Regions from separate parts of the Chryseobacterium sp. MYb328 genome, predicted to be linked through region 3. Evidence: riboswitches for the same ligand, from Rfam matches in the RefSeq annotation. Region 3 holds a riboswitch; each other region holds the start of a gene.
What was found. Region 3 has a riboswitch for cobalamin ahead of WH267_RS18370 (TonB-dependent receptor plug domain-containing protein). Riboswitches for the same ligand answer to the same signal wherever they lie in the genome.
Positions count from the first base shown of each region.

Region 1: it holds a riboswitch for cobalamin, as region 3 does, so the genes downstream of both, prpB (methylisocitrate lyase) here and WH267_RS18370 (TonB-dependent receptor plug domain-containing protein) in region 3, are expected to answer to the same signal.
Region 2: it holds a riboswitch for cobalamin, as region 3 does, so the genes downstream of both, metE (5-methyltetrahydropteroyltriglutamate--homocysteine S-methyltransferase) here and WH267_RS18370 (TonB-dependent receptor plug domain-containing protein) in region 3, are expected to answer to the same signal.

Region 1 covers NZ_JBBGZQ010000002.1:182,173-192,341, reverse strand. Annotated here, with positions in the region: gene WH267_RS02880 (hypothetical protein) at 1-249, opposite strand, end outside; gene WH267_RS02875 (RidA family protein) at 653-1,063, shown strand; gene WH267_RS02870 (hypothetical protein) at 1,205-1,474, opposite strand; gene WH267_RS02865 (hypothetical protein) at 1,575-2,069, opposite strand; gene WH267_RS02860 (DUF6796 family protein) at 2,242-2,967, opposite strand; gene WH267_RS02855 (VOC family protein) at 3,010-3,666, opposite strand; gene WH267_RS02850 (helix-turn-helix transcriptional regulator) at 3,839-4,837, shown strand; cobalamin riboswitch at 5,173-5,367, shown strand; gene prpB (methylisocitrate lyase) at 5,809-6,717, shown strand; gene prpC (bifunctional 2-methylcitrate synthase/citrate synthase) at 6,704-7,858, shown strand; gene WH267_RS02835 (bifunctional 2-methylcitrate dehydratase/aconitate hydratase) at 7,895-9,346, shown strand; gene WH267_RS02830 (CoA-acylating methylmalonate-semialdehyde dehydrogenase) at 9,417-10,169, shown strand, end outside.
Region 2 covers NZ_JBBGZQ010000041.1:9,589-19,757, reverse strand. Annotated here, with positions in the region: gene WH267_RS24540 (ferritin-like domain-containing protein) at 1-352, opposite strand, end outside; gene WH267_RS24535 (ferritin-like domain-containing protein) at 379-1,092, opposite strand; gene WH267_RS24530 (fasciclin domain-containing protein) at 1,170-1,739, opposite strand; gene msrB (peptide-methionine (R)-S-oxide reductase MsrB) at 1,859-2,374, opposite strand; gene WH267_RS24520 (RNA polymerase sigma factor) at 2,465-3,034, shown strand; gene WH267_RS24515 (anti-sigma factor) at 3,041-3,865, shown strand; gene metE (5-methyltetrahydropteroyltriglutamate--homocysteine S-methyltransferase) at 3,971-6,274, opposite strand; cobalamin riboswitch at 6,450-6,635, opposite strand; gene WH267_RS24505 (Lrp/AsnC family transcriptional regulator) at 6,824-7,285, shown strand; gene WH267_RS24500 (bacteriocin-like protein) at 7,434-7,718, opposite strand; gene WH267_RS24495 (XRE family transcriptional regulator) at 8,154-8,945, shown strand; gene WH267_RS24490 (alkaline phosphatase) at 9,050-10,169, opposite strand, start outside.
Region 3 covers NZ_JBBGZQ010000021.1:508-10,676, forward strand. Annotated here, with positions in the region: gene WH267_RS18365 (hypothetical protein) at 1-634, opposite strand, end outside; gene WH267_RS18370 (TonB-dependent receptor plug domain-containing protein) at 653-2,485, opposite strand; cobalamin riboswitch at 2,518-2,694, opposite strand; gene WH267_RS18375 (T9SS type A sorting domain-containing protein) at 2,949-4,250, opposite strand; gene WH267_RS18380 (helix-turn-helix domain-containing protein) at 4,454-6,058, shown strand; gene WH267_RS18385 (tetratricopeptide repeat protein) at 6,055-7,185, shown strand; gene WH267_RS18390 (DUF262 domain-containing protein) at 7,333-9,162, shown strand; gene WH267_RS18395 (DUF262 domain-containing protein) at 9,152-10,169, shown strand, end outside.

The DNA.
Region 1 (10,169 bases), on a different contig from region 3:
ATTATGTTGCAGTTGATTAAAAGTACCCTTAGAGATAACAGTATAATCGCATCTGGTTAATTCTGTATAAGGAAATTCCTCTTCTGCAAAAAATGGAAGTTCATCGTCTATAAGTTCTTTTATTAATGCGCTAACTGTCTTTAAAGAATGATCTCCCAACAAATATTGATCAATCAATGCCTGTGTATCATTGTAATAAAATCCTGATTTAGATTTATTTAAATCTATTTGTGTTATCCCTATGGCCATTTTAGTTTTATTCCGGCAATTTAGGAATTCCCCATGTAAATTTGGCTAAATTCGAAACTTAACATGCTGACTCAAGCATCATCTACACAAATTTTCAGGCTTTACCGTCGTCTGCCTCACCGGAGAACTGTATAAATGACCGATATCTCTATTGCTTTATCTTTATACCTGTTGAGAAAGCAATCACCTTATGAATTATACTATTGAATTCTCTCAACATATGTAAACGTTTTGAAAAATGATTGAGGTTACCTTTGCTTCATCAATGTAAACCTTATCAATCATGATTCATTCTAAAAACATCCTATATAAAGGAAAGCTTCTTCTGGCTTCATTTATTTTTATATTGCTATTTTCAAGCTGTTCACAAGCTAACAATGATACAACCAACAAACAAAAAAATATGACAAATATCGAGTCTAAAAACCCGGAAACTCTATTTGATCCTACTCCTTATGCTTTTTCGCACGCCACAAGCGGTATAGGAAACGGAAAATATGTATTTATATCAGGACAAAGTGGTGGTGAAGACCTGCATCATCATCTTTCTGAAGACTTTAGACAACAAGTTCAGTTCGCGCTGAAAAATCTGGAGACGGTTCTTAAAGAATATCATTTGAAACCTGACGATATCCTTAAAATCACAGTATTGATTGTTGACCACGATCAGGAGAAACTCAAAATATGGACAGAAGAAATGCATAAAGTATGGAAAAACAATAAGTTTCCTGCCAGCACCTTAATTCCTGTTCCAAAATTAGCGTTGGATGGCATGATGATAGAAGTGGATGCTATTGCTTTTATGCCTTTGTAAATAATAGTCTTACCAGGCCTAGGAGTTGTTTGAATTTAAAACCATGTAATCAATTTTCATTGAGAAAACGGCAGTCCCTGCCTCCTTAGTTTGGAGAGCAGGGATTGATTTATAAACTTATCTTCAGCCCGCTTATATATTTTATACTTTAAAAGTGTAAGTCAAAGCGAAATACAACATAAAAAAACAGATCAATGTATAAATGCCATTAGTGATCATCAATACAGCTCCCAATTTCGTTTTTCTTGATGCAATGGCTAGTATCAAAGCTACAATGACAACCCCAACAATCAGGAACATAACAGCATTTTCCCAATCATGAGTAAACAATACCTCATCATACTTCATGAGTATCACTAATAAAATAATATGAGTAAGGGTAGCAAACAGGCTTAATTTTGATGTAGACATATGTATATTTTGTAAGCAAAGAAAGTGACATTTCAGTTTTTCATTGTCAGAATATCAAATATATTACATTCTGTTTCATCAACTGTATTTTTCAGGAACATTACCTATATAATTCGTTATAATGGTTTATAATATCACGAATGCTTTTCCATGCAGGATCATCATAGGCATTCATTTTAGAAATATCGCCTGCACTCATTGTGACGATAATCTTCGTGTCAATTCCGTCTACAGGCTGTACACTTTTTCCTTCTTTTACTGCCCGGAATAGTTTCTGATCAATTGTAGCAACCAGTTTCTTCCAGTCCTCAGGTTTCACTTCTCTGCTGTACGTCAGATTTTCGGCTTCATTAGCTGCTACCGTACGACGGTAATGAATAGAATCTTTATCAATTAAAGTGCTGGAAGAAAACCCCAGTCCTCCACCGGCAGAGATCATTTTTACGGATTGAATGGTTTCAGTATGTACCATAATATTGTCATCTGTTTTGCCCTTATTTTCTTTACAGGAAACAAACACCAACAATATAATAATCAATAGCTTGCCTAAAATATAATACTTCGTTTTAATCACTGACGGTATCTTCTTTTTCATATTATATTGATTTGGTAATCTCACGATTAATACATCTTAAAATAAACTAAACAATGAGACCATTCTTTAAAAGTATCATTAAAAATACAGAACGACAAGAAATAAAGGCATATACATAAAAATTGAGCCCTAAAAAGTGCCCAATTCATAGTGTAGTATATATAGATAGCTATTAGTTCTGTAGTTCTCTATTAAGTTTCTTTCTGAAAAGGATCAATAATGAGCCGAAGAATACCAGATAGGCAATATTGAATATCGCTCCCCCAACCCAGCCTGAATAAGGCAGTGGCAGCATTCCCTTTATTGGAATAATAAATAAGGTCAGCACAAATGGGGTCAATAAAGCCATCCATCTTGGAAGTAATGTTTTCTTCAAAAGGATACATACCGCAAATGAAATCCATCCGATAGCTAATACTCCAATGGCTGCTCCCCAGGCTATATTAAGCATTTTCATAAATTCTCGCCCCGTTTCTAAAAGGAATGGATGAGCCACCGGATCGGTATGATAGATTGCCTTATAGATTTCCCCCACATAAAAGAATCCGGCGTGGCCTAAAGGAGACAAAACAGCCCCTGCTAATAAAATCCAGTAAACAGCCACCGAATACCAGGTTTTGGTATCTTTAAAAAACTGGAAAACCAGCCAGCTTGCAGGAAGCAGTAGAGGTCCAGTGAGCGCTCCGATCAAAGCCCCAAACATCAGTCCCGGAGTGGTACCTTCCAACATCAAAGTTGCAAATCCTACATTTACCTGATCGGCATAAGTCTTTGAAAACAATGGATAATCTTCAGGATTAGGATCAAATCCTGCGACAAAAACATCACCGATGATCCAGCATACAGATACCATAATTGCGGCGGCAAAAGACCAGTTTATTTTACTTGAATAATTCATATTTCGTTCTTTAAATAATTTTTGATTCTAAGAAATCCGGGGTTATAATATATTTTCAATTTTCAAATCAGAATTGATGAATTCTACAGTCTGTAATCCTTTCCCTTGTATAAGCTCTAACCCTTCCTGATTGGTGAGCAAGCGGTTTAATACCTGAGTATTCAGACGATCGGTGCCTACCTTAATATTTTTCACTCCTACAATTCCGTTGGGATGATTAATTTCTTTGGGCCTGGGATTAGGAATATAAGCAGACATTAAAAAAGGAAAATCAATATCATCAGGCATCAGAAGTTCCCATTTAAGTTTATTTCCATCTCCATCTTTTCTTTTAGCCTTATGAAACCTGAACCCTGTATTTTCACTTTCGAAAAACTGTTTCTCTGAATTCAGGTTTTCCAATGCAGACTCCAGAGACCATTCACACCAGCCTTCCTCTATATCTTCCCATTGCCTCATCCGTTCTAAAACCGATTGATACCCAAAGACCTTCATCATCCATTTTATATAAACAGGAAGCCCGGAATTATGGTAAATTTCGATAAAAATGCCTTTCTCAAACCATATCAAAGCATTATAAGCCTTATCAGGGTATGCTCCATATTCAACAATAAAGCCTGCATCCTGTAGCTTTTTTACCGCAATATGTAAATCCTGCACCCGATACAATACATGACTTAGTTGTATATTATTCTTCATTTCTATTATTTTTTATTTGATCTTAATAGATAAAATCAAGCTTACTATTAAGAATCATTCTAAATAATTATTTATCTTTGTGCAAAACTAAGATGAAAATTGGGGCACACAGGTACGCAAAAGGGAGTAAAAAGTCCGCAAAAAGGAGAATTCTAATCATAATAAAATAATAATGGCATTACGGGTCTACGATGATAAAATTGGAGGAACATTGGTGGAAAGAAAATATCCCAATGCCTATTACCAGAACGATGGCGAAATCAGAGAGTGTATTACCCATCTGAAACCTCCTTATGGAAATGGTTTTTATCATGAGATCTGTTTTGAGAATGTTCACATTGGCTTCGGGAATGTTTCACTTGAAAATAAAGTATTACTGTACTTTGAGGCCGATTTCGAAAGTGTTGAAATGCATTTTTCATTAAAAGGAAAAAGCGCTGCTCTTTCAGAGAATTTCAACAATAAAGTTTGTTTTGAAAGTTATCAGCATAATATAATTTATGCCCATCAGATGAGTGGCCAGATGGAATTCGACGGTCATGAAATGCAGATCCTGGAAGTTAATTTAGCCCCGGATTTTTTTAAGAAATTCCTTCCTGAAGACTCTGAACTATTCAATACATTCAGAAATGCTATTGAGAAACAGCATTCATGTCTTATCAATCCGGACCATTGCCGGATCAGCCTGGAAATGTACCAGGTTCTGAACGACATCATTCACTGCGACAGAAAAGGTATTTTTAAAAGAATCTACCTTGAAGCCAAGGTGGCTGAACTTCTTCTTTTACAACTGGAACAGCTTTTTAATACTACTTCTTCCACCTCATCACTTCTTAAAAAAGATGAAGATAAAATTTATGCAGTGAGAGATTTTATCGTCAATAACCTTAATGAAAACTGTTCATTAATAGACCTTGCCCATCAGGTAGGAACCAATGAATTTACTTTAAAAAAGGGATTTAAAGAGCTTTTCGGAACTACCGTATTCGGCTTCTGGAATGATATAAAGATGGAACATGCAAAAAAAATGCTTATAGAAGGAGATCTAAGTATTAATGAAATTTCTGAGGTGATTGGATATAAAAATTCCAGACATTTTTCAGCAGCATTTAAGAGAAAATATAACATCATTCCAAGCCAGTTTAAATACGGAAACGGAATCAGCCGCTAAATTTTTTCTTATATTTTAAATGCAGTATTTTAGAAATTAACTCCAATTTTGAAGCTTTGAACTTATTCAGTATTTTCCTTCTGTTTTTAAATATGAAAAGTTACTACAAAAACACACCTTTTATTTAAATCAATTTAAAATTCTATCTTATTTGTTAACAATTTGGTAATTAAAAACCCGGGCAAATTCCAGATATTATTTTAAAAACATCAAAAGATACATTTCGTAATCAAAACGTTATCAACAAATTACATTCAATTAATTATTGTTCGCATAAAATATTTTGTCGTTTTCATAAAATGTCTATATTTACCACCAAGGAGTTCTTAACACCTTCTTTATCAACCGAAATTGGTAACACTTAGCTGTGTATTAAAAGGGAATCGTGTGCAAATCACGAACTGTCGCGCAACTGTAAGTAACAACAAAAAGGTTTTTATCAAATTCATATCCACTGTATGCTCCGGTATATGGGAAGGATGATAAAAACCGTTACAAGTCAGGAGACCTGCCTATTTCGAATTGACGATGCTTTCGCGGTTTGAAGCTTATAGTCAGGTATGATACGGTATGGATAATGATATGATAAAATAGTTTATCAACTCGTATTATTTTTTGAGATAGATAATAGCAGAACAACAGGTTCTTCTATGAATCTACCGCTCATCCGTGTCACCTTTCCGTAATTTTTCTTTCTCACAAAGCATTGTGAAGTCTGCAGGAACTTTTTATAGCGTTTAATGCATGTAAAAAGTAAAAAATGTACCTAACCCATTTCGATAATTCCTACACACCCAACAGATCTGTCAAGATCCTGAAATGCTGTTTCCTAAAAAACACACAGATTTTCTGTCTGTTGGCAGCAAATCGAAGCGATACTCATTATTCTCTTTTTACTTCCCTGCAATTAAATCATGATCGCTATTCTTCTCTATCTGTAAACAAATTTCACCTAAACCATAAATATTACAATGACTAAAAATGAAAACTGGAAGTCTCCCGGTACTCAATTCCGGAAGGCTATGCAAAAAGAAAGTCCTCTTCAGATTGTCGGGGCCATCAATGCCAACCATGCATTATTGGCCAAACAAGCCGGCTTCAATGCCATTTATCTTTCAGGCGGCGGCGTTGCTGCCGGATCTTTAGGAATTCCTGATTTGGGAATTACCACGCTGGAAGATGTATTAATTGATATTCAAAGAATTACCAATGTCTGTGATTTACCTTTACTGGTAGATGTGGATACAGGATTTGGCCCATCAGCATTCAACGTCGCCAGAACTGTAAAATCATTGATTAAAGCAGGTGCAGCAGCTTTACATATCGAAGATCAGGTGGGAGCAAAACGTTGTGGACATCGTCCAGGAAAAGAACTCGTAACCAAAGAAGAGATGTCAGACAGGCTGAAGGCTGCTGCAGATGCCCGTACAGATGAAAGTTTTGTAATCGGAGCCAGAACGGATGCTTTTGCCAATGAAGGGCTGGAAAAAACTCTTGAAAGAGCCATTGCCTATAAGGAAGCCGGTGCTGATTTTATTTTTGCCGAAGCAGTTCCTGATCTAAGTTTTTATCAAAAATTCGTTGATGCAGCGGGAATCCCTGTATTGGCCAACATCACAGAGTTTGGAATGATTGATATGTATACGGTTGATGAATTAAAAGATGCAGGCGTAGGATTGATCCTTTACCCTCTTTCAGCTTTCCGTGCAGCCAATAAAGCGGCCCTGAATGTCTATGAACACATCCGCAAAGACGGAACCCAGGCCCATGTATTAGACACTATGCAGACCAGAGAAGAACTCTATCAAAGCATTGGATACCATGATTATGAACAAAAATTAGATAACCTTTTTAAACAAAATAGTAATGTCAACGAATAGCGAACCAACATTCAAGCCTAAGAAAAGCGTTGCCCTTTCTGGAGTAGCAGCAGGCAATACAGCGCTTTGCAGCGTAGGAAAAAGTGGAAATGATCTCCACTACAGAGGATATGACATCCTGGATCTGGCTGAAAAAGCGGAGTTTGAAGAAGTAGCTTACCTTTTGATCTATGGTCAGCTGCCTACCGGAGCTCAATTGAAAAATTACAAAGCTAAATTAAAGTCTTTAAGAGGGTTACCCCATTCTGTAAGAAATATTTTAAAGAGTATTCCGGCAGCGGCACATCCGATGGATGTAATGAGATCCATGGTATCCGCTATTGGCAGTATTCAACCGGAAAAAGACGATCATAATATTGCCGGAGCGAGGGATATTGCAGATAAATTACTGGCATCATTCAGTTCGGGTTTATTATACTGGTATCACTATACCCATAATGGAAAAGAGATTGATGTAGAAACAGATGACGATACGATTGGAGGGCATTTTCTTCATTTATTACATGGAAAAAAACCTTCTGATTCATGGGTAAGAGCCATGCAGATCTCGTTAAATCTTTACGCCGAACATGAATTTAACGCTTCTACATTCACTAGCCGTGTGATCGCAGGAACAGGTTCAGATATTTATTCAGCTATTACAGGAGCCATTGGTGCTTTAAGAGGTCCTAAACATGGTGGTGCCAATGAAGTGGCATTTGAAATCCAAAGCCGATACAATTCGCCAGATGAAGCGGAAGCAGATATCCGTCAGCGCATTGTCAACAAAGAAGTGATCATCGGATTCGGACATCCTGTTTACACAATTTCGGACCCAAGAAATGTGGTGATTAAAAAAGTAGCTAAAGAACTTTCTGAGGAAGCCGGAGATATGCTGTTGTATAATATCGCTGAAAGACTGGAAACCATCATGTGGGAAGAAAAGAAAATGTTTCCGAATCTGGATTGGTTCTCTGCGGTATCCTATCATCTAATGGGAGTACCTACCCTTATGTTTACTCCACTCTTCGTTATCTCCAGAGTTACAGGATGGAGCGCTCATATTATTGAACAGAGACAGGATGGAAAAATTATCCGCCCAAGTGCTAACTACACAGGTCCTGAAAATAAGGAATTCATCTCTCTACAAGACAGAAAATAAACATATCACAATTAATAACTAAATTATAAAATAAAGATGTCATCACACATTTCAAATGAAAGACCCCAACCGGATAAAGTATTAACAGATATTGCAGATTATGTATTGAACTATGAAATCAAAAATGATCTGGCCTGGAAAACAGCCCATTACTGTCTTCTGGACACCATCGGATGTGGACTGGAAGCATTAACTTACCCTGCATGTACAAAACTTTTAGGTCCTGTAGTAAAAGGAACTGTGGTTCCAAACGGGGCAAAAGTTCCGGGGACACAGTTTCAGCTGGATCCTGTTCAGGCAGCGTTCAATATTGGAGCCATTATCCGTTGGTTGGATTTCAATGATACATGGCTGGCTGCAGAATGGGGACATCCATCAGATAACCTCGGTGGAATTTTAGCCACAGCAGACTGGTTATCAAGAACCCATATTGCGGAAGGAAAAGCGCCTTTAAAAATGAAGCAGGTTTTGGAAGCCATGATTATGGCCCATGAAATTCAGGGAGTAATGGCATTGGAAAATTCTTTTAATAAAGTAGGTTTAGATCACGTATTATTAGTAAAACTGGCTTCTACCGCTGTTGTCGGAAAGCTTATCGGTTTAACCCGTGATGAGATCATCAATGCTGTATCATTGGCTTTTGTAGATGGGCAATCTTTAAGAACATACCGTCATGCACCTAATACAGGTTCCCGTAAATCCTGGGCTGCAGGAGATGCAACATCCAGAGCAGTACGTTTAGCACTGATTGCTAAAACAGGAGAAATGGGCTATCCATCGGTATTAACTGCAAAAACTTGGGGATTTTATGATGTTTCTTTCAAAGGAAATGAATTCAAATTCCAGAGAGACTACGGTTCTTATGTCATGGAAAATGTACTGTTTAAAATCTCATTTCCGGCAGAATTCCATTCTCAAACAGCTGTAGAAGCGGCAATGACTCTGCATACCACTCTGAAAGACCTTGGAAAAACTACAGATGATATCAAAAAAGTTACCATACGTACGCATGAAGCAGCCATCCGTATCATTGATAAGAAAGGACCTTTAAATAATCCGGCAGATCGCGATCACTGTATTCAGTACATGGTGGCTGTACCATTCATTTACGGCAGATTAACTGCGGCAGATTATGAAGATAATATAGCTTCAGATCCAAGAATTGATGTTCTGCGTGATAAAATCGAATGCATTGAAGACATACAGTTTACTGCAGATTACCATGATCCGGAAAAACGTTCTATCGCGAATGCCATGACTGTAGAACTGAATGACGGAACTATTCTTGACGAAGTTGTAGTAGAATACCCTATCGGACACCAACGAAGAAGAGACGAAGGAATTCCGGAACTGATTAAGAAATACAAAATTAATTTAGCCCGTATCTTCCCTGAAAAACAACAAAAAACAGTGTTGGAAAATTCATTGGATTATGAAACGCTGATCAACCTTAATGTCAATGAATTTGTTGATTTACTGATTATATAACCTTATACAGGCTGAAAGTAATTCATAAAATTGCTTTCAGCTTTTCCTCTCAACTTTCAACCCCAAAACTATGTCACAAAAAGTAAAAATATTAATCAATGGAGCGTTTATTGAAAGTAAAGCGCATGAACATCTTCCTGTAGAAAATCCTGCTTCCCAGGAAATTCTCGCCGAAGTCCCTTTAACTCTATTATCTGAAATAGATCAGGCTATTGAAGCAGCCACAGAAGCATTCAAAACATGGAAAGAGGTAGCCACTCCGGAAAGAGCAAGATTATTTCTGAAATATCAGCACCTCTTAAAAGAACATCAAAAAGAAATCGCCGAAATCCTATCCAAAGAAAACGGAAAAACCTTCGCTGATGCTATGGGCGATATATGGCGTGGTATTGAAGTGGTAGAACATGCCTGCAATATTCCAACCCTGATGATGGGAGAAACTGTAGAAAATGTAGCCCGTGGAGTAGATACCTACAGCTATATTCAGCCTCTTGGAGTTTGTGCGGGAATTACACCCTTCAACTTTCCTGCGATGATTCCTTTATGGATGTTTCCAATGGCGATTGCCTGTGGGAATACCTTTATCTTAAAACCATCTGAGCAGACCCCGATGACCTCTGTGAAAATGGCCGAACTATTCTTAGAAGCAGGCTTTCCAAAAGGAGTTCTGAATATTATTCATGGTTCCAAAGATCAGGTGAATCATATCCTGAATCATCCTGAGATCAAAGCTATTTCATTTGTAGGTTCTGTACCGGTTGCTGAACATGTTTACCGTACAGGAACAGATAACCTGAAAAGAGTTCAGGCATTCGGAGGAGCA
Region 2 (10,169 bases), on a different contig from region 3:
CATGAGCTGATTCATGCTTGGAAATCTGCATAAAAACCGGTCTGTCAGAATTCGGAATCAGACCTGCTGTGGAAAGCCCTAAAGCATAATATTCATTTTCCAGGTATTCAAGGACCAAAGCGAGTTGTAAAGCATCTGTTAAAGTACTTTTAAGGGCGGTCCCTGTCATTGTTGTATGGGTTTTTTCTGCTTTTACAGGAGTAGTCATTAGTGCACCAAGTCCAAAGGGAACAGCTGCTACAGCTGCTTTTTTTCCAAATAGGGATAGATTTGTAATGGTTTCTAACCGGGAAGCTTCCGTTGTGAAAAATTTATCATTAGAAAGCTTGTCTAATAGTCTAAGAATGTTCATAATACAAGTTTTTGAAGATGAATAATTTAATTAATACCTCTTTCTTTCCAGGTAAAGCGGTTTTTGATAAATCCTCCTGCTGCGGCTACGATATCCTTCGGCTCTTTAGCAAGATCAAGACCATTAGCATCTATCACATCATCCCCTGAAAAGTCAGCAGATCCCGGATTGATAAGGTTTCTGATAGCAGAGGCGTGTCTGGCTTCTACGGAAACTATTTTTCCTGCAATAACAAGATAAGCCGCATTGGTAATATATTTCCCGGCACCATTATAGGCTGCCACGCCGGTATCTTCCAGTGCTTTTGCAGTGGCCAGTACAGAATTCCTGTCATTAAAATTTACATTGGGATATTGAAAATCAAGTTTCGGAAGTACGTTTTGAGTGACCCCAGTGATAGCTGCTTTAAAAAAATCTCTATGGATTACCTCATGATGGTAAAGATCTGTGAAAATCTCTTTTTCAATACTGGAAATCCCAGTGTAAAAGTTATTCACCACTTTGGTATAAAAGTCAGCCTCAAGCTGCTCAAGAGCATAAGCATAATTTAATACGCCTATATCTCCGGCTCCTAAATCAAAAACCGGACTGTTATCCATCATTTGAAAATCATCATCATCATTACAGCCAATCATAGTGAGCCCTGCAAGTGCCAGACCTACACCACTCAGTTTTAAAAAGTTTCTTCTGCCTGTATCCAGAGTTACCCCTTGATTAGAAACATGAATCGTTTTTTTCATAATATTAATTTTTGAAGTGTTTGATAATGGTAAAAAGAAAAAACAGCACACTAATATGCTGTTTAGATTCTACATTTTTACGGCATCAAAACCGTATCTATAACATGAATAACCCCATTGGACTGATTTACATCTGCAATTGTCACTTTGGCATTGTTTCCTTTCGCATCTTTTATATAAAGATCTTTTCCTTTTGTCCAGAAAGTAAGTTCTTCACCCTGCACTGTTTTCATCATGCTTTTGCCGTTTCCTGCTTTTACAGCAGCCCAGATTTCTTTAGCACTGTATCTTCCTGGTAACACATGATATGTCAATATACTTGTAAGCATTGCCTTATTTTCAGGCTTTACAAGAGTTTCTACAGTTCCTTTCGGAAGTTTTGCAAATGCTGCATCAGTAGGAGCCAATACGGTAAAAGGTCCTTTTCCTTCAAGTGTTTCTACCAATCCTGCAGCTTTTACCGCTGCAACTAAAGTTTTATGATCTTTAGAGTTTACTGCATTTTCAATAATGTTTTTGGAAGGATACATAGGCGCTCCTCCTACCATTACTGTTTTTTCTTTCGTCATTTGTGCAGTTACCTTCCCACTGAAAGCAAATGATAAAGCTATCATTGCTAAAACTGTGATTTTTGTTCGTGTGTTCATTGTAATATTTTTTTAAATTAATTATAGTTAATTTGTGCTTTTAATGTCATTTACGAGATTGGTTTTATTTTAGATTGAAAAAAAATGAAATTTTATTTAACTTACTGTAAATTAGATTGTTATTTTTTTACAGGAATAAAATCAAGACAGATTGAGTTCATGCAGAATCGTTTTCCTGTCGGTTTTGGGCCATCCTCGAAGATATGTCCCAAATGAGAATCACATCTTCCACACAGAACTTCTGTTCGAATCATATTGTAAGAAGTATCTTTTCTGTAGATAACACTGTTTTTACGAATAGGCTGATAAAATGAAGGCCAGCCACAAGTGGTCGCAAACTTTGAAGTGGAAAGAAACAATGGATTTCCACATACGGCACAATAATAAGTTCCCTTTTCATCAAGCTCATAATATTTTCCTGTAAATGCTGTTTCTGTAGCTCCTTCTCTGGCAACCTCATAGAGTTCGGGTTTTAAAATCTCTTTCCATTCAGAATTACTTACCTTCAACAGGTTTACGGCGGTATGGGAGTAATAAGGATTTTTGATTTTAAAATGATCTGCCTGTGCCTTATAGGTTTCTGTTGATAGGGCAATACAACAGATCAATACTGTTTTTGATATTAAGCTCTTCATATCTAATATTTTTTAAATATTTTCTTGAAACTATATACGACGTAAAAGATTTTTCGGATTTTATTGAGTATTTGTTTTATTTTATTACATTTGGATAGAAAAATAATTGCTATTAAAACAACCTATTCTGAGGAAGAACTTATCGTTTTATTAAAAGAAAAAAACGAAAATGGTTTTCATTATCTGTATGACCACTATTCAGGTGCGTTGTACGGAATTGTTCTTCGTATTGTTCAGTCTAAAGAATACACTGAAGAAGTTATTCAGGATGTTTTTGTTAAAATTTGGAATTCTATTCATCAATATGATGCTTCTAAAGGAAGGTTCTATACCTGGATGATTAATATTGCCCGAAATACAGCAATTGATTATTTAAAATCTAAAGGATTCCAGAACGAGCTTAAAAACCAATCGCTTCCTGATTTCGTATATAACACTACAGAGCTATCAATAACCAATAACTCATCAGATTATATTGGGTTTAACAATGTGCTTGAAAATCTGGAAGTTGATAAACAAGAACTTATTAATCTTGCTTACTATCAGGGATATACCCAACATGAGATATCAGAGAAACTAAAGATCCCCCTGGGAACGGTAAAAACGAAGATGCGGAATGCATTGATGAAATTAAAAGATTTGCTAAAAGATTATCAATAAATTAAATTGAACACAAAAGAATACATATCATCCGGAATTATAGAATCTTATATTCTTGGCCATGCTTCTCCAGAGGAAGCAGGGATTTTGGAGTGTGTGATGAAGAATAATGCTGAAGTAAAGGCTGCTTTTGAAGAGGCACAAATAACTTTGGAACATCTTGCTACGGCTCAGGCTGTAACACCTCCAAGTGATTTGAAATCTAAAATCTGGAATAAAATCCAACAGGAACAGTCTCCTATTGAGGAAGAGAAACCTTCTCTTTCTACAGAGATTCAGGAAATTAATGATGACAGAGATATCAAAAATCCGGAACAGATACAGGGAAAAAGAAATTGGAAACCTCTTGCTGTTGCAGCATCTGTTTTATTCCTTATAAGTATAGCCGGGAATTTGGTTTGGATGAATAACCAGTCTGCAACAAAACAGGAAATGACAAAACTGACAGCAGAAAAACAATCTCAGGATGCTGCCATGGAAAAAATGGATAGAAAACTGGATATGTTTTCCAACCCGGACATGCAGATGGTGATGTTAAAAGGAGTGGAGAAGCACCAGGAAGCCAAAGCAATGGTTTTCTGGGATAGAAAAACAAAAAAAGTATACCTTAATGGTGAGCATCTCCCTAAAGCTCCAACAGGAATGCAGTATCAGCTTTGGGCTCTTGAAGACGGGAAACCGGTAAATGCAGGAATGTATACTGAAGATAAAGACAGTAAAACGGCTTTGGCTACTATTTCAAAAGCGCAGGCGTTTGCTATTACTCTTGAAAAACAAGGCGGAAGCCCCGTTCCTACTATGGAAAACATGTATGTAATGGGAGGAATTTAAATGTAATCATAGATTGAAATTGTGAATGTTTTCAGTCTCAAAATAATTAAAAAAATAAAAGCATCCAACTTGGATGCTTTTTGGTTGATATAAGGTTGAAAATAGTTAAGATGCATATTCTACAGAAGCCTCTTTAGCAGCTGCAACCATAGCAATTAAGGCTTTTTCTGTTTCTTCCCAATGTCTGGTTTTCAAACCACAATCCGGATTTACCCAAAGTTGGTTCGAAGGAATTACATCCTGAGCTTTTTTCAGCAGTTCAGTCATTTCTTCCTTGGAAGGAACTCTCGGAGAGTGAATGTCATACACGCCTGGGCCAATTTCATTAGGATATTTGAAGTCTGCAAAAGCATGTAAAAGTTCCATTTGAGACCTTGAGCATTCTATCGTAATCACATCAGCATCCATATCTGCAATATTCTTAATTATGTCATTAAATTCTGAATAGCACATATGCGTATGGATCTGGGTGGCATCTTCTACTCCACTTGCTGAGATTTTAAACGCTTCTACAGCCCATTTAAGGTAATCTTGCCAATCCGTTTTTCTCAATGGAAGTCCTTCACGGATAGCCGGTTCATCAATCTGAATAATCCTGATTCCTGCTTTTTCCAGATCCTGAACTTCATCACGGATCGCCAGAGCAATCTGTTTACAGGTTTCGGAACGGGGCTGGTCGTCACGTACAAATGACCATTGTAAGATGGTTACAGGTCCTGTAAGCATTCCTTTTACCCATTGATTGGTTTGAGATTGCGCATATTGAGACCAATACACCGTCATAGGTTCAGGCCTTGAGACATCTCCAAAAATGATTGGTGGCTTTACAGAACGGCTTCCATAGCTCTGTACCCAACCGTTTTTAGTAAAAGTAAATCCCTGTAATTGCTCTCCGAAATATTCCACCATATCATTACGCTCATACTCACCATGAACAAGAACATCAATTCCGATGCTTTCCTGCCAACGAATCGTTTTTTGGGTTTCCTCTTTTAATAAAGTATCATATTGCTCGGCAGTCAGTTCTCCCTTTTTGAATTTTGCTCTCCAGCTTCTTACTTCAGCAGTCTGTGGAAATGACCCGATGGTTGTCGTAGGAAATAAAGGAAGCTGTAATGCCTTTTGTTGAGTCTCTTTACGGACACTGAATGAATTTTTCCTTTGCGAATCTGCCTCTGTAATAGAATATGCTCTTAGTTTTACATTTTCATTATGAATCAGTAAAGATGTTTTTCTGTCTGAAGCGGCTTTTTTATTGTTTTCAAAATCCAGAAGAATATTATGATCAGAAGTTTCCGAAGCCAGCTCTTTAAGGATTACCACTTCTTTTACTTTTTGTTTGGCAAAAGCCAGCCAGTTTTTGATTTCAGATTGAAGACCGGTTTCAAAATCTAAATCACATGGTGAATGCAGCAGAGAGCATGAAGGAGCGATGAAAACTCTTTCAGATCCTAATTTTTCAACTGCTTTTTTGATGATAGATAAAGATTTTTCATAATCATTTTTCCAGATGTTTCTGCCATCTACCACTCCAAGAGATAAGCTTAGGCTTTCTGGAATAGAATCAAGTGCATCTTCAAGCTGCTCAGGGTTTCTTATCAGATCAATATGCAGTACATTCACAGGAAGTGAGGCTGCAAGAGACAGGTTGTTCTTTAATCCTTCGAAATATGTCGTTACAATGAATGTAAGTTTTGGAAACTGTCTTCTAAGCTCAGTATATACAAAAGTATAGGCTTCTTTTGCCTTTTCAGTAAGGTCTAAGGCTAAGAAAGGTTCATCAAACTGAATCCATTCAGCACCCTGGCTTTGTAACTTTGATAAGATATCAATATAAACTGGAAGAAGATTATGGGCAAGATCCAGCTTATCAAATCCTTCTTCTTTTTCCTTTCCTAAAAGTAAATAAGAAACCAAACCGATAATTACAGGTTTTGCATTGATCCCTGCCTGTTTTGCTCCGGCAAATTCATTAAAAATCTTATCTGAGGTAAGTTTAAACTGCTGATTTTTATAAAATTCAGGGACTATATAATGATAATTGGTATCAAACCACTTCGTCATTTCCATCGCAGTGATATCCAATCCGTCTTTCTGATATCCTCTTGCCATGGCAAAGTAAAGATCCAGTTCCGAATTGTTCTTTTTAAGAGCTACCTCATGATAACGTGTTGGGATAGCTCCTACCACAAGGCTCATGTCCAGCACCTGGTCGTAGTAGGAAAAATCATTGCAGGGAATAAGATCGATTCCTGCTTCTTTCTGAAGGTTCCAGTTCTGGCTGCAGATAGATCTTCCTACGGTAAGAAGTTCTTCCAAAACGATTTTACCTGACCAATACTGTTCGCAGGCTTTTTTTAGTTCTCTTTTGCTACCAATACGCGGATAGCCCAGAATGTGTGTTTGCATTTTTACAAATTTTAAATTAAACTTATTTTAAATGCTCTTTGAATGCTTCGGAATGCTGTTCGGGATAGAAATTTTTGAGATCAGGTGATATAAGCAGTTGGTACAGTTTCACCCGGAGATAAAACGTACTGCAATAGATCATCTGTATGACTCAAAAGCTTCAGACCGCGAAAGCATTGTCAATTCAGTAAAGGCAGGTCTCCTGACTTGTAACAGTTTCTGTCATCCTTCCCGCTTTTGGCAGTGGATATCTAAGGACAGAAACCTTTGATGTGTTACTTACAGTTGCGCGACAGCTCGTGATTCTCACACGATTCCCTATTAATCTACCTTAAGTAAAACCTTTCCTGTTTGATGAAGATTGTAAAGAACGATCTTTTACCAATAGTATGTCTGATAAAAGATTTTAATTTTGTGTAAAATTACTAAAACAGAATATATTAGCAATTAAACAGGGTTTATTTGGTTAATATAGCTTTTAAATTGTATTTTTAAAGAATATAATTCTGTATATTTGGGTGATTTTAAAATATAAAAGAATAATATTCTGTGGAACAACTTGATGATAAGGACATAAAACTGCTGAAACTGCTTCAGAACAATGCAAAATTGACCGTTAAAGAACTTGCTAAGGAAATTAATCTGTCACCTTCTCCTGTTTTTGAGAGGGTAAAAAGACTGGAACAGGAAGGCTTTGTAAAAAGATATGCAGCAATTCTGGATGCAGAAAAGCTTAACCGTGGATTTACGGTATTCTGCCAGATTAAATTGAAAATTCATGACCGCTCTGTGGGCTATGATTTTGTAAAAGAAATCCTGGAAATTGAAGAAGTGGCAGAATGTTACAATATTTCCGGAGATTTTGATTTCCTGTTGAAAGTTCAGGTTCGCGATATGAAACATTATCAGGATTTTGTATTTAATAAGCTGGGTTCTGTAGACTCTATAGGAAGTACACACAGTACCTTTGTAATGTCTGAAGTAAAAAATAATCAGGGCTTGACTTTATAAAATGACTGTTTTATTTACCTAAAACTTAACAGGCTTTAAAAACCTGTCAGGTGTAATATATTTAGTATCATATTCAGAATAAAAAAATAAAAAAGCCGCTCTAAGAATAGAGCGGCTATACTTTTTTAATTTTTAATGGAGTTGCTGATTAGCAAGTAGAACCACACTCTAATAATTTGATGTGGATTACACCATTAACTACACACTGTGTTTGGCATAAAGCGTTTCCTACAACAGTACCTACACCGCCGATAACTCCACCTACTGTAGAACCTACTCCGGTAACAACGCCACCTACGATAGTACCTACTCCTCCAAGAACGCCACCAACAACGCCTCCTAGACCTCCTAGTAAACCTCCGATTGGATCAAGTAATCCTTCTCCTGAAATTGATTTTAGTTCGTTTCTGTCTAGTTTTTTGAAATTTTTCATGATTAAAATTTTATATGATTAATACATCACAAATATATGATAATTAATAATAAACTCATATTATTTTGAATAAAATAATTAAACAATTTTATTATTTAATATTTCGTTAATATAAATGAATAACATTGTGTATATCATTTTTGTTTGTATCTGATTGATTCACTAAATTTTAAAAAACATATTTCAAATTTTAAATGTTGGAGTTAATATTTTCAATGTAAATTAACTTTTTAATGGTTAATATTTAATGTTTGTTAAAATGAGGTTTTAAAGGTAAAAACTGAGGCTGCAACTGTAAAAAACAGGTGCTTTATTAGCTGATTTTTCTTGCTTTAGTTAAGAAGTGATAAAATTCTCTAAATTTTATGGTAAATGCTGTTCTGATTATTGACCACAGGGCGTAAAATTTGTATTTTTGTGGACATACTTCTATCAATGTCAATTTTTTCAAATAATATACGCTCTTTGAGAGCCAAGAGAAAACTTTCTCAGCAAAACGTAGCTGATGACCTTACGATCTCCCGGGTGAGATATTCTAAATACGAAAACGGAATTTCAGAACCTCCAATGGAGCTTCTTATTAAGATAGCCAAATATTTTCATGTCAGTATAGATCTGTTGCTGTCCGTAGACCTTCAGAAATATTCAACGGAAGATATGCTGAAGCTTCCGGATAACAGAATTGTTCTTCCTGTAGCTGTGGATGATCTTGGAAATGATACCATAGAAATCATTCCTCAGAAAGCTTCTATGGGATATCTGGAGGGATATAGTGATGTGGGATATATTGAAAGTCTTCAGCGCATTGCCCTTCCCTTTTTAAATAATGGAAAATACAGAGCATTTCCAGCAGATGGAGATTCTATGCCTCCATTCAGAAGTGGTTCATACATTGTAGGAAAATATGTAGAGGGAATCGATGAGCTTAAACCTGGTAAGACCTATGTTTTCATTACCCAGAATGATGGAATTACGTATAAACGTTTTAAGGAGAATAAAGGAAATGCCATTTGTGTAAGTGCAGATAACTCTTTCTATGAACCATACGATATTCCGTTTGAAGATATTGTAGAGATCTGGCAGTATGCTTCAGGAATTTTTCCGGAAGATTTTGAGCCCGGAGATTATGAAAGCTATAATTTCAAGGAAATGTTCAGGGAATTGAGACAGGATATCAAAGAATTGGATAAAAAAGTGTCTACACGCCGCAGAAAGTCTTCTCAATAAACGAGGTAACAATTTCGTACAAAATAAACAGGCTCTTCAAATCATTTTGGAGAGCCTGTTTTAAAACCAAATAAAAATATAAATATGATATGAAAATTTTAAATTTATAAAGGGACTGCGTTCAGCATTAGATGATGCAGATCCGTATTTTTAATGTAAGGCTGTAAAAGCTGACTTCCAGGTCCAAAGGTCGCTACTTCTACATAATCTCCTGAGTGGTCCATACTGACCCAGCCTACAGAATTCCGACTTTTCTGAATTTCCGAATAAAGTTTGAACGGTAATTTTTTATAATTATAAAGCCCTTCTTCTTTTTCAAGCCCATTGTAAAAACTTTGCAAATGTTTGGCTTCATTATCACTTAAAACAAGCTTATTAGCTTCAAATATCCAGTCTTTGATATCTTTAGCGGAATGATCTTTATGAATTTTATTCAGAATGTATTCATTGGTGTATTGATAGTTTGAAATACTATTGAAATTTTTAGTGGCATCAGCGCCATAAATGGTTCCGGGATTGGCATTCCCATGATCTGTAGTGATAATCACTAGGGTATTTCCATCTTTTTCAGCAAAATCCATCACGGTTTTCACAGCTTCATCAAATGCCAGCTGATCATGAATCAATGCGGCTATATCATTGGCGTGAGCAGCCCAGTCTACTTTCCCGCCTTCTATCTGAAGAACAAAGCCTCCCGGATGTTCTTTCATCTGATCAATTGCTGTTGCTGTCATTTCTGCTAAACTGGGAGTTTTCCCAAATTCAGAAAGATTAGCCTTGTCAATGCTGTAGGGTAAAGCTCCTGTATTGAAGATTCCTAGTATCTTCTCTTCTTTTCTTATTGTTTTCAGATCTGTATGATTTTTCAGAATCTGATAATTCTTTTTTTTATAGACAGAATAAAGATCTTTCTGATCCTCTCTTTTTAAAGGGTTGAAAAACTCATCCCCTCCTCCCATCAGAACATCTATTCCCAGTTCTGCATACATTTCGGCAATCTGAGGTTCTGCATTTCTTTTGGCGGAATTGATACAGAATCCCGCAGGAGTAGCATGAGTAACTGTAACAGTAGTAACGCAACCAAATTTTTTACCTGCTTTTTTATATTTCTGCCATATGGGAATATGTTTTTCTCCATTAGCACCAATATTTAATACCCCGTTTTGTACTCTTATTCCTCCTCCAAAAGCTGAACTTGCAGCAGCAGAGTCTGTTACAATCGAA
Region 3 (10,169 bases):
TGGTAGGATTCACCATCGTAGAAGGATTTACGACAGTAATAGTGTACCCAGTTGGAATCTCATTAAAAACAGCATCATACCCAACACCATCTGTCTGCACTATGATATTACCTTCTGCTTCTACTACCTTTTCAGCTAAACGTGGAAATTCAATGCTCCCAACATAAGCGTTATCTGAAATATTATAAGCATTTACTTTCTTTTTACCGGAAAAGTTATTATTTGTTACAAAAAATTTATTCCCTGAAAATGCAATATATCTTGGATTGTCAAGATTCTCCGTTACTGTAGTTTGTACTTTAAATGTTTTTCGGTTTACAATATCAATTTTGTTAGGAATATTGGCAACAAGATATGCTTTATCTCCACTGAAACCTATACTCTGAAGTACTTTTCCGAAAGCTTCCCCTTTATTATTGTTAGCATAAATATTACTATAAACTGTTCCCAGATTGTTACTAATAAAAGTAACATCAGAAGTAGGTTTTGTAAAACCACCTTCATTAGAAACAAGTATTCCGTTTGTATAATCCACTTGCGTTTCAATTGTTTCAGCATCATTATCGCTGCTACATGAAACGTTAAAAAGTAGCATTGAAGCAAATGCAAGAGGTAAAATTCTTTTGATATTCATATATATTAAATTTTATTTTTAAAAATTGATATTTAAATTCACACTGTAATTTCTTCCGGGTAGCGGATAAGCAAACATAGTATAATAAGTCTGATTGAATATATTATTGATTTTAAAACCCAATGTATAATTCTTTAAAAATGTAGCTCCAACGCCAGCATTCATTATAAAATATTCTTTCAGAGCCTCACTTTTCTTCTCATTGGAGTCTGTATAAGTAAGCCCGGTAAACAATCCCTGAGCATATACTTTTATAAATTCATACTGATAATCAACATTTCCGGTAAATTTATGGAAGGGAACGTACATCAGCTGTTTCTTTTTTTCCAAATCCTGAGAATTTGTGTAACTATATCCTAAACCTACATTCAGAAAATGCTTACCAAAACGTTTAGCAAATTCCGCTTGGGTTTCTACTCCGTAAGATCTTACATGCTCTGTATTTACAGGGCTATAAATCCCTGAAAAATTAGGAAGCCATCTTATCATATCTCTGATATCCATATAATAAGGAATCACGGAAAGTTTGAAATCACCGACTTTAAACTGATTTCTCAATTCAAACTGGTAAGAGGTTTCCGGTTTTAGATCTTCATTTCCTCCAGGTCTCCAATACAGATCATTGAAAGAAGGTGCTCTGAAATTCCTTGAAACACTTAATCCAAGATTATACCAGCGTAAAGCATTCCATTTTCCTGAAAAAGAAAATAAAAGAGGTGACTTAGCCACTCCAACAAAATCCTGTCTTATTCCAGCTTCAATACGTAAATCAGTGGTAGGAAAATATCTTATCAAACCGGCAACAGACCCCATATTCCGGCTTACCTGATCTATTCCGGATCCATAGCCTTCGCCTTTATTCAGCTGGTATTCTCCAATGATATTGAAGTTCCATTTTGAGGTAAGAAAATAATTGAAATCATTCTTCAGAATATAGTTCCTTCCGGTCCCACTACTGAATTTAGGTCTTTCTATATCATTAAAATACTGAAAATTTTCTTCTGTATAAGCTACTTTAAAAGAGTTATTAAAGCTTGTTTTATTCCAGTCCCAGGAAATCAGGCTTCTTAGATTTTGAGTCTCATATTTCGTTTTCGTTTCCTTATCAAAGATAATTGGAAAATGTTGTTGTCCGTTAAACCATTCTGAAATCCATGAAATCTGATTATGAGGAGCTAATTTATAAGCGGCAGCAATATTAAAGTTCGTATTATAATACTCCCCGTTAAGATTTATATAATTCCTAGGTTCTTTGTTTACTTCGTAAGCATTCTCACTAACAGAATAATTTCCGGAAGCTTTAAAACTGAATTTCTCATTGCTGTAAGAGCCTTTAACAAAATTATTATAGGTATTGAAAGAACCTGCTTCAGAGAACACCGTTCCATGAAAACCTTTATTAAAATTAAGGCTATTATCCAGGTGAATGCTACCTCCAATAGCTCCGGAACCATAAGTAACACTTCCGCCGCCTGCCTTTATTCCAATCTGATCATACCCGAACAGGGAAAGATTGTTTACATCTCCCTGGCCCAGAAAATTGGAATTAACATTAATTCCGTTCCAGACAAAGGATGTCTGCTGAGCAGTAGTTCCTCTAAAAGATGGTGAAGCAGATCCACCACGTGCATTTTCTTTAATATAAATTGAAGACTGAAATCTTAAGAGTTCTGAAAGATTGCTGGAGTTTTTTTCAACCTCTTCAGCATTGATTGTTTTCACAGGATGAAATTGTTTCACCTTGTTCATCTGGCTATCGAAGATATAAATTGTATCAACAGCTTTCTCCTGTCCGAAAAGAAAGCAGCCATATGATGACAAAAACAGTATTAGAGATCTTTTTATATCCATATTATTCTACTTTTCCTCCGAAAGCAATATGTTTTTTGATTATTATTCTGGCAGGTCTCCTGACTTTCGCTTTCTGTGCCTTCCCGTTTTATACAGTGGCTGTGTACAGAAATTTTTATTGCGATCTACAGTTGCGGGGACAGTTTGGGAGTTTCACCCAATTCCCTTTTCATTCCAATATACTGGAAACCAAAATTTTTGCAAAGATAGTTTTTTAAATCTATTAGACAAGAACGGACTTATTTGGATATAACTGAAGTCGGGAAACTGAAAGTCATTTTTAATTTTACTATTCCTGAAAGTCGTCATAAAACTACTTAAAAAAGGGGGAAAAGATGGTATTATTACTCTTTATCATCTTTCACCATTTCCTTTTTCTGATATTTGTCAATTTACAAAAATAGCTACCTCCAATATTGAAAGCAGCTATTCATGGTATAACTATTATTAAAATTTGCTGATTTTACTTCTTAATAAATTTATGGTTCTGTTGTTTACCTCCTTTCTCTGAAAGCTGAAGTACATAGTTTCCTTTCGGTAAAGATGATACATCAATCTGATCCTCTATGGATGGGAATGATTTCACTATTTGTCCTACCATATTATAAACTTCTGCTTTTTCAATTTTTCCGGATCCTTTAAAGTATAAAATATCATTTACCGGATTAGGATAAATACTTATTGTGCTTTTATTTTTATCATTTTCTACATCTCTCACAGATAAATATCCTGTAAGGTCCAGATAAAATGCGACCATCTGATTAGAGGCATTCATTCCCATTCCTGCTATTTTTTTACCATCCTGAGAAATGGCCAATGGAAGCCCCATTATCACACCATTAGTATTAATTCCTAAACTTGTTGCATAGTCATTGAGGTTAATACGTCCACTCTCCTCTGTCCAGATAAAACCTTCTCCAGACATTGGTGGTGCTCCAAATGCCCTGTAAAAGCCGATAACCCTTGTGCCATCTCCAGAAACCCCCGTTGCCCCTCCTTTAAAAGAAAATGAAGCATTGGGGTGCGTTATATACGTCACTCCGGTTGCTGCCTTCCAGACATAAGGATTCGGATTTGCGGAACCAATAATCGTATTCCCGTCCGCGGAAACAGCTCCTGCTTCTCCTACATTGCTCCCGTTGGCATCCGTAATGAAGCTTTCCACCCCATCTATCCATTTTGCACCACTTCTGGTTCCTGTAGGTTCATCCTGCCATCCTACAACAACAGTTCCGTCTGCATTTATTGCATTTGCTCTCGAGCTTCGCCCGCTTACCATACTCCCCAGATCTACCACCCCGTTTGTTCCATCCCATTTTACAGCATGGGCATTTGCTGCAGTAAGCCATCCAAGTCCTACAATTGCATTTCCATCCGGAGACATTCCCCATGTAGAACTTACACTGCCATCCCAACCGGTGGGAACGAGCCCGCCTCTATTCGTCCAGGTAGCAGAACTTACTTCATAGGTTGAAATTTCATTAAAACCTGTCGCTGTATTGGTCACTGAAGATGCGATCTTCATTCCATCGTTAGAAACAACTGTTTTTCCGGCAGCCGGATATCCGTTTGATACTGTACCTATCTGTACGATCCCCGTATTTGCTGTCCACATAAATATTCCACCACCAGTAGTGTGCATGCTTACTACTCCTTTATCAGAAACCGCACCCACATTATAATTTCCAAGTCCCATTACAGTAAACTGAGCTTCCACTACACCAAAATTAAAAAAGAAACAAGCTGCTAATACCTTTATTGACATTTTATAAAAATTTACCATATATGATTATATTTAATATTTTAAATTACTGAAAACAATATTAATATTATATTTACTCAAACAAAAGAAATAGGCTTTCACAATTCGTGAATTTCAAAAGAATCATAATTTTAAAAACCTAGTAACCAAACACTTAAATAAATACCGTTTTGAAGACTTATTTCAGGAGGATTATTGAAAGAAACATGAAAAACAAATTGTTATTCAGAAAAATGTTTGAAAATAGCAGATGGATTTTTCTGCTGACCTTCGCATTCTCTTCCTTTATTGCCAAAGGGCAGACCGGTCCTGATTTTAATATTATAACAGATAAGGCATTCCAGAAACTATATCAGAATCCTGACGACTGTATAAGTTATACCCAAGGAATTCTGGTAAGCGATCAGGATATAGAGCATAAGATTATTCTTCAAAATATCATTTCACAGGCATTTGCTATGAAGGGAGACTATATGCAGTCTGTCAATAGTTTTTCTCAAAAAGAAGATCAGGATCAAAATCTTTCTTATTTCATGCAGGTTTTTGGTAACTATAATCTTGCAGACCAATATCAGAATCTGGGTTTATATAATCAATCAAAAAAAATCATTGCCAGCCTCTTATCAGATCAGAAACTTCTGAAAAGCAATCATCCAAAATTCAGGATCACCACAGCCAAACTCTATCAGCTACAGGCTTTAAATCTGGGCATTAACAGGGATTATCCGAATGCGTTAAAAAATCTTGACAAAAGTGATCAGTACATCAGTAATACTGATGATGAGAATAAAATCATACAAACAGAAAATAGGATTTTCCGTTCTTCTTATTTGATGAAAGAAAATAATCTGATTGAGTATAAAAACCTGATAGAAAGTATCATTTCTGACCTTGAGCAACAGCAAAACCAACCATTTTTACTCAGCTTAGCTTATGAAAATTTATCGCGGTACTATTTTTTGATACAGGATTATAAAATGTCTGCCCAAAAACTGGAACAAGGACTGTCGTTGATTGAAGACCTTCCTTTTAACAATTTAAAAATCAAAATCTACGAATCGTTGTCCCGAACCTATTTTGCTCTTCATGATGATATGAAATACCATCAATATAACAAATACTATAATGATTTAAGAATAAAAACAGACTCCAATACAAGAGAAGGAATACGGTATATTGTAAAACTGGTAGAAACAAATCAGAATAAAACACTTGAATTTCAGAAGCAAACTTATTTAACATCTTTCTGGTCTTCCACTCTGGTCATATTATTCATCGTCATTGGTTTGTTCATCTATTTTTTAATCATTAAAAGCAAAAATAGAGACCTAAAAAAGCAATTTGATTTCTTTGAAAAACAGAATACCCGAAAGGAACAAACAATATTACTATCTACTTCCATAATAAAAAATACAGCGGATTCCGAAAAGAACTCTCATAAAATTTCAAAGGAAAAAGAGGAAGAAATCCTTCAAAAACTCAAAGAATTTGAACAATCTGACCGATATCTGAATAAAAACATGTCACTTTCTTTGCTTTCTTCCCAATTGGAAGTCAATACCAAATACCTTTCGGAGGTCATCAATACCAATAAGGAAAAAAACTTCAATGGCTACATTAACAAATTAAGAATCAATCATATTGCTCAACTATTAAGAACAGAACCTACCTTTCTCAATTATAAAGTCAGTTATCTGGCTGAATTTTCAGGTTTTTCTTCACATAGTGCCTTCACAACCGTTTTCAAATCCGTTACCGGAATGTCTCCTAACGCTTACATTCAGGAAATCAGTAAAAATAAAGTATCATGAAACTAAGATTGAAAATTTTCTCGTTGATCCTTTTTTCCTATATTTTTATAAACGGTCAAAACACTTCGGATAGTTCTCTGTTAAAAAAAGCCAAGCTGGAAATCTATGACAATCCTGATAAAGCGATTCAAATTGGAAAGCAGCTACTGAAAAAAGACAGTGATCTCAAAACGTCTATTGAAATTTACATGCTCCTTTCCACCGCCAATGTAGCCAAAAGGAATTTTGATGAATCTTTAAAATATATTTTAAAAGCCAAAGAACTTTCTCAGAAAACGAATGACACCAAAAGCCAGGTAGGTGTCCTCGTAGCCGTTGCTATCCAGTATCAGCAAATGGAACTTTTCAGCAAAAGCCTTGAAACACTGAACGAGGCAGATCAATATCTGGCGAAAATTACTGAGAAAACACCTGAAAAATATATTGAAACAGCTACCATCTATGCCATAAGAGGAATGATTTATAAAAGTCAGTCCAATTCTGAAATTGCTCTGGAAAAGTTTCTGATCTCCATAGAAAACTTTGAGAAAGTGCCTGTAAAGAAAACAACGTATTCCAATATGAGTGTGGTCTATTACAATATTGGCTACTGCTATCTAAATCTTAACCAGATTGACAAGGCAGAACATTCATTTTTACAGGCAATAAACTACGCCGGAAGAAATCATGCAAAGAGCCTGGAAGCATTTGCATTAAAGGGAATATCTGAAGTACATAAACAGAAACATGAAAACCAAACGGCATTGGTCCTTTTGATAAAAGCTGAAAACCTCAGTAAAAATACAGGGGATATTATTCTGAATGAAGGTATTTACAAAGAAATGGCAGATAATTATCTGGCAATGGGACAACAGAATTTATACCAGCTGTATAATAAGAAATATTTTGAAATGCGCTTCAAAAGGAAACAAAATGAGCTGTCATCCATTAATCAGGTTATTGATAATCATAATAAAGAAACAATCATCAAAAGTCAAAAAATGGAATCCCGGTATCATTATATGAAGATTCTATCCTTTGCTATTGCAGGAATCCTTATCCCTATTCTACTCTATTTTATTCTAAAAATAAGAAAACAGAACAAAAGGTTTCAGAAAGAGATCCAGCAGATCATCCGGACCTCGTGAGTTACAATCAGATTTTGACAAAAATACCTCATCAACTTTATAGGAAGTTCAAATCAAAACATCTGTTGCTTAATCTGATAAAAAAAACAAAATTTGGTATGTTTTGATGAAATGACTTTTTATCTTCGCAAAAACTATTGAACTATTATGAATGAAAACTCAATAAAGACCTTAAGCATTACGGAGCTTTTGGGACATAATTTTTACATTCCTGAATACCAACGGGGATATAGGTGGACAAAAACCAACGTTTCACAATTGCTGGAAGACATTTGGGAATACCGTAAAAAAGGAATAGCTAAAACCTACTATTGCCTTCAGCCTGTAGTTGTAAAGAAGCATATATGGAAAGATATTGACGGAAACTCTATAGAAGGTTTTGAGCTTATTGACGGACAGCAGCGTTTAACAACTCTTCACCGGATTATCACCTATTTAACACTGGAATATCTTCACAACAATTTAAAATCTGAGGGTTATACTGATAATCTATATTCCATTTATTACAAAACAAGACTTGAATCCAAAACATTTTTGGAGACTAATGAAATTAACTGTACTAAACCTGATCTGTACTATATGAGCGAAGCTTATCAGTGTATTAAGGAATGGTTTGAAAACGGTGATAAAGGTATTCCAAGACAGGTAAAGGATGAAATGTTAAAAATTATCCTACCTAGTATCTCCCTCAATGATAAAGAGGAAAAAGAAACCCCTGAATGGAGTGTACAGGTAATTTGGTATGAAGTAAAAGATGAACAAAAGAAAAGTGAAGAACTGTTTACCCGTTTAAATCGCGGTAAAATCCCACTTACAAGTGCTGAACTTATTAAAGCTAAGTTTGTGAATTCTGACAGCTTCAAAGGAATGGATGAAGATGACAAAATTAAACGCAGAACACAATTGGTTCAGATTTGGGATGAGATCGAAAACCAACTCAATAATCCAAAATTCTGGGCATTTATTTCAAATGAAAAGCCAGATACCTACAACAATAAAATTGAATATTTATTTGATATTATTGCCAAGAAAAAACCAGATGAAAGAGATCCTTTATTCAGTTTTATTCATTTCTTTGATGAAAAAGAAACGTTTGATTCTCTTTGGAAAAAATGGGTAGAAGTAGAAGAAATTTATCGTTCATTAGTTTATTGGTATTCAAACAAAAACCTTTATCACAAAATCGGTTATCTTATTACAACAGGCATTTCGATTGGTAATCTTATAAAAATAAAAAAAGAAAATACCAAACTGAAGTTTGAAGAAGAAATAGACCAATTAATTGCAGATAGTATTGATGATAATTGGGAAGAACTGAGCTATGACAAAAGCAGTGATCATGATAAAATAATCAGAGTTTTACTTTTAATCAATATAGAATTAATAAGAGCCAATAATAACAGTCATGAGTTTTTTCCTTTTGAGATGTATAAAAGTATAACAAAAAGTCTGGAACATATTCATGCACAAAACATTGAGGGTATTAATGAAAATAAAAGAGAAGAATGGTTCAACTGGCTTCGTTCCCATACCAATATATTATTAAATGTAGCGATTGATAAAGAGAAAGCAGAAAAAATAATCAAAGAAGTTCATTCAATTGATGAAAAGACGTACCGATACGAGGAGTTTAAAGCTCTAAGCGAGAAGATTTTAAAACTCATTCCTTCTGACGACAGTAATGAAAACGATTATCTGCATACCATTCAGAATATGGCATTACTTGGGCTTACTGAAAATATTTCATTAAGCAATTCTGTTTTTGAAGTGAAACGAAAAAAAATCATTGAAATGGACAGATCAGGAGCATTTATTCCTTTGGCTACCAAAAGAATTTTTCTGAAATACTATGCATCCGATAACAGCCGTCATTATTCTGTCTGGACCCAACATGAACGGGATACTTATTTAGATGAAATACGTGACTGCATCAAATTATACAAAAAAACCATAACCGTTGAAGAGCATGAGAAATAATTATATTGAAATATTGAACAATAAAGTTGAAATCCCTATCATTCAACGAGATTATGCACAAGGAAGAACAGACCATAAAACGAATAAAATCCGAAAGGATTTTTTAGATGTTCTGTTTGATTTTATCTGTAAAAAACAATCCGATCCCAAGCTTGAAATTGAGCTCGACTTCATTTATGGATTTAATGAAAAGGACGACAACAACTCCATCACTTTTGTTCCTATTGACGGGCAACAAAGATTAACCACCCTTTGGCTCCTGTATTGGTTTGTCTCTGTAAAAGAAAATATTTCTGAGGATAGTACAGCTTTTCTGGCTAATTTTCTCTATGAAACAAGACACAGTACTACTGAGTTTTACAGGAATTTAATTCTCTTCAGACCTGATTTTTCACAACAAACAATCGATAAAGAAATCACTAACCAATCCTGGTATTTTGAAACATGGAATTACGATCCCAGTATTCTGGCTATGCTTGTTGTACTTAAAGACATTGAGTCAAGATATGAAAAACTAGATATTGATTCTGTTTGGGACATTATCAGTGATTCTCCTTTTTATTTCTACAAATTGGATATGAATAAAGTAGGGCTTACTGATGATTTATATATCAAGATGAACTCCCGTGGGAAACCTTTAACTGAGTTTGAATATTTTAAGGCCGGATTTACAGAGATCATTTCAGAACCTGCGCAGAGAAAACGTTTCGAAGAATCTATAGACGGGATCTGGATAGATTCTGTGTGGCATATTATTTTTGAATCCGGATCAACGGAAGATAATGATATTGCATTAATGGTTGATAATTCTTTCCTTAACCTTTTCAACTTCATTACTTCTATGCTATCTTTCAAAAAAGACCTGAAAGATCATAATGATGTCCGCTATAAAAATACAGTTGAGTCTGCAGAATTACTCAGAACAATATATACCGATCCCGAGAACCAGAACTTTTTGTTTGATACTTTAGATGCTATTTGCAAGCAGGAACAGGAAAATCCGATGT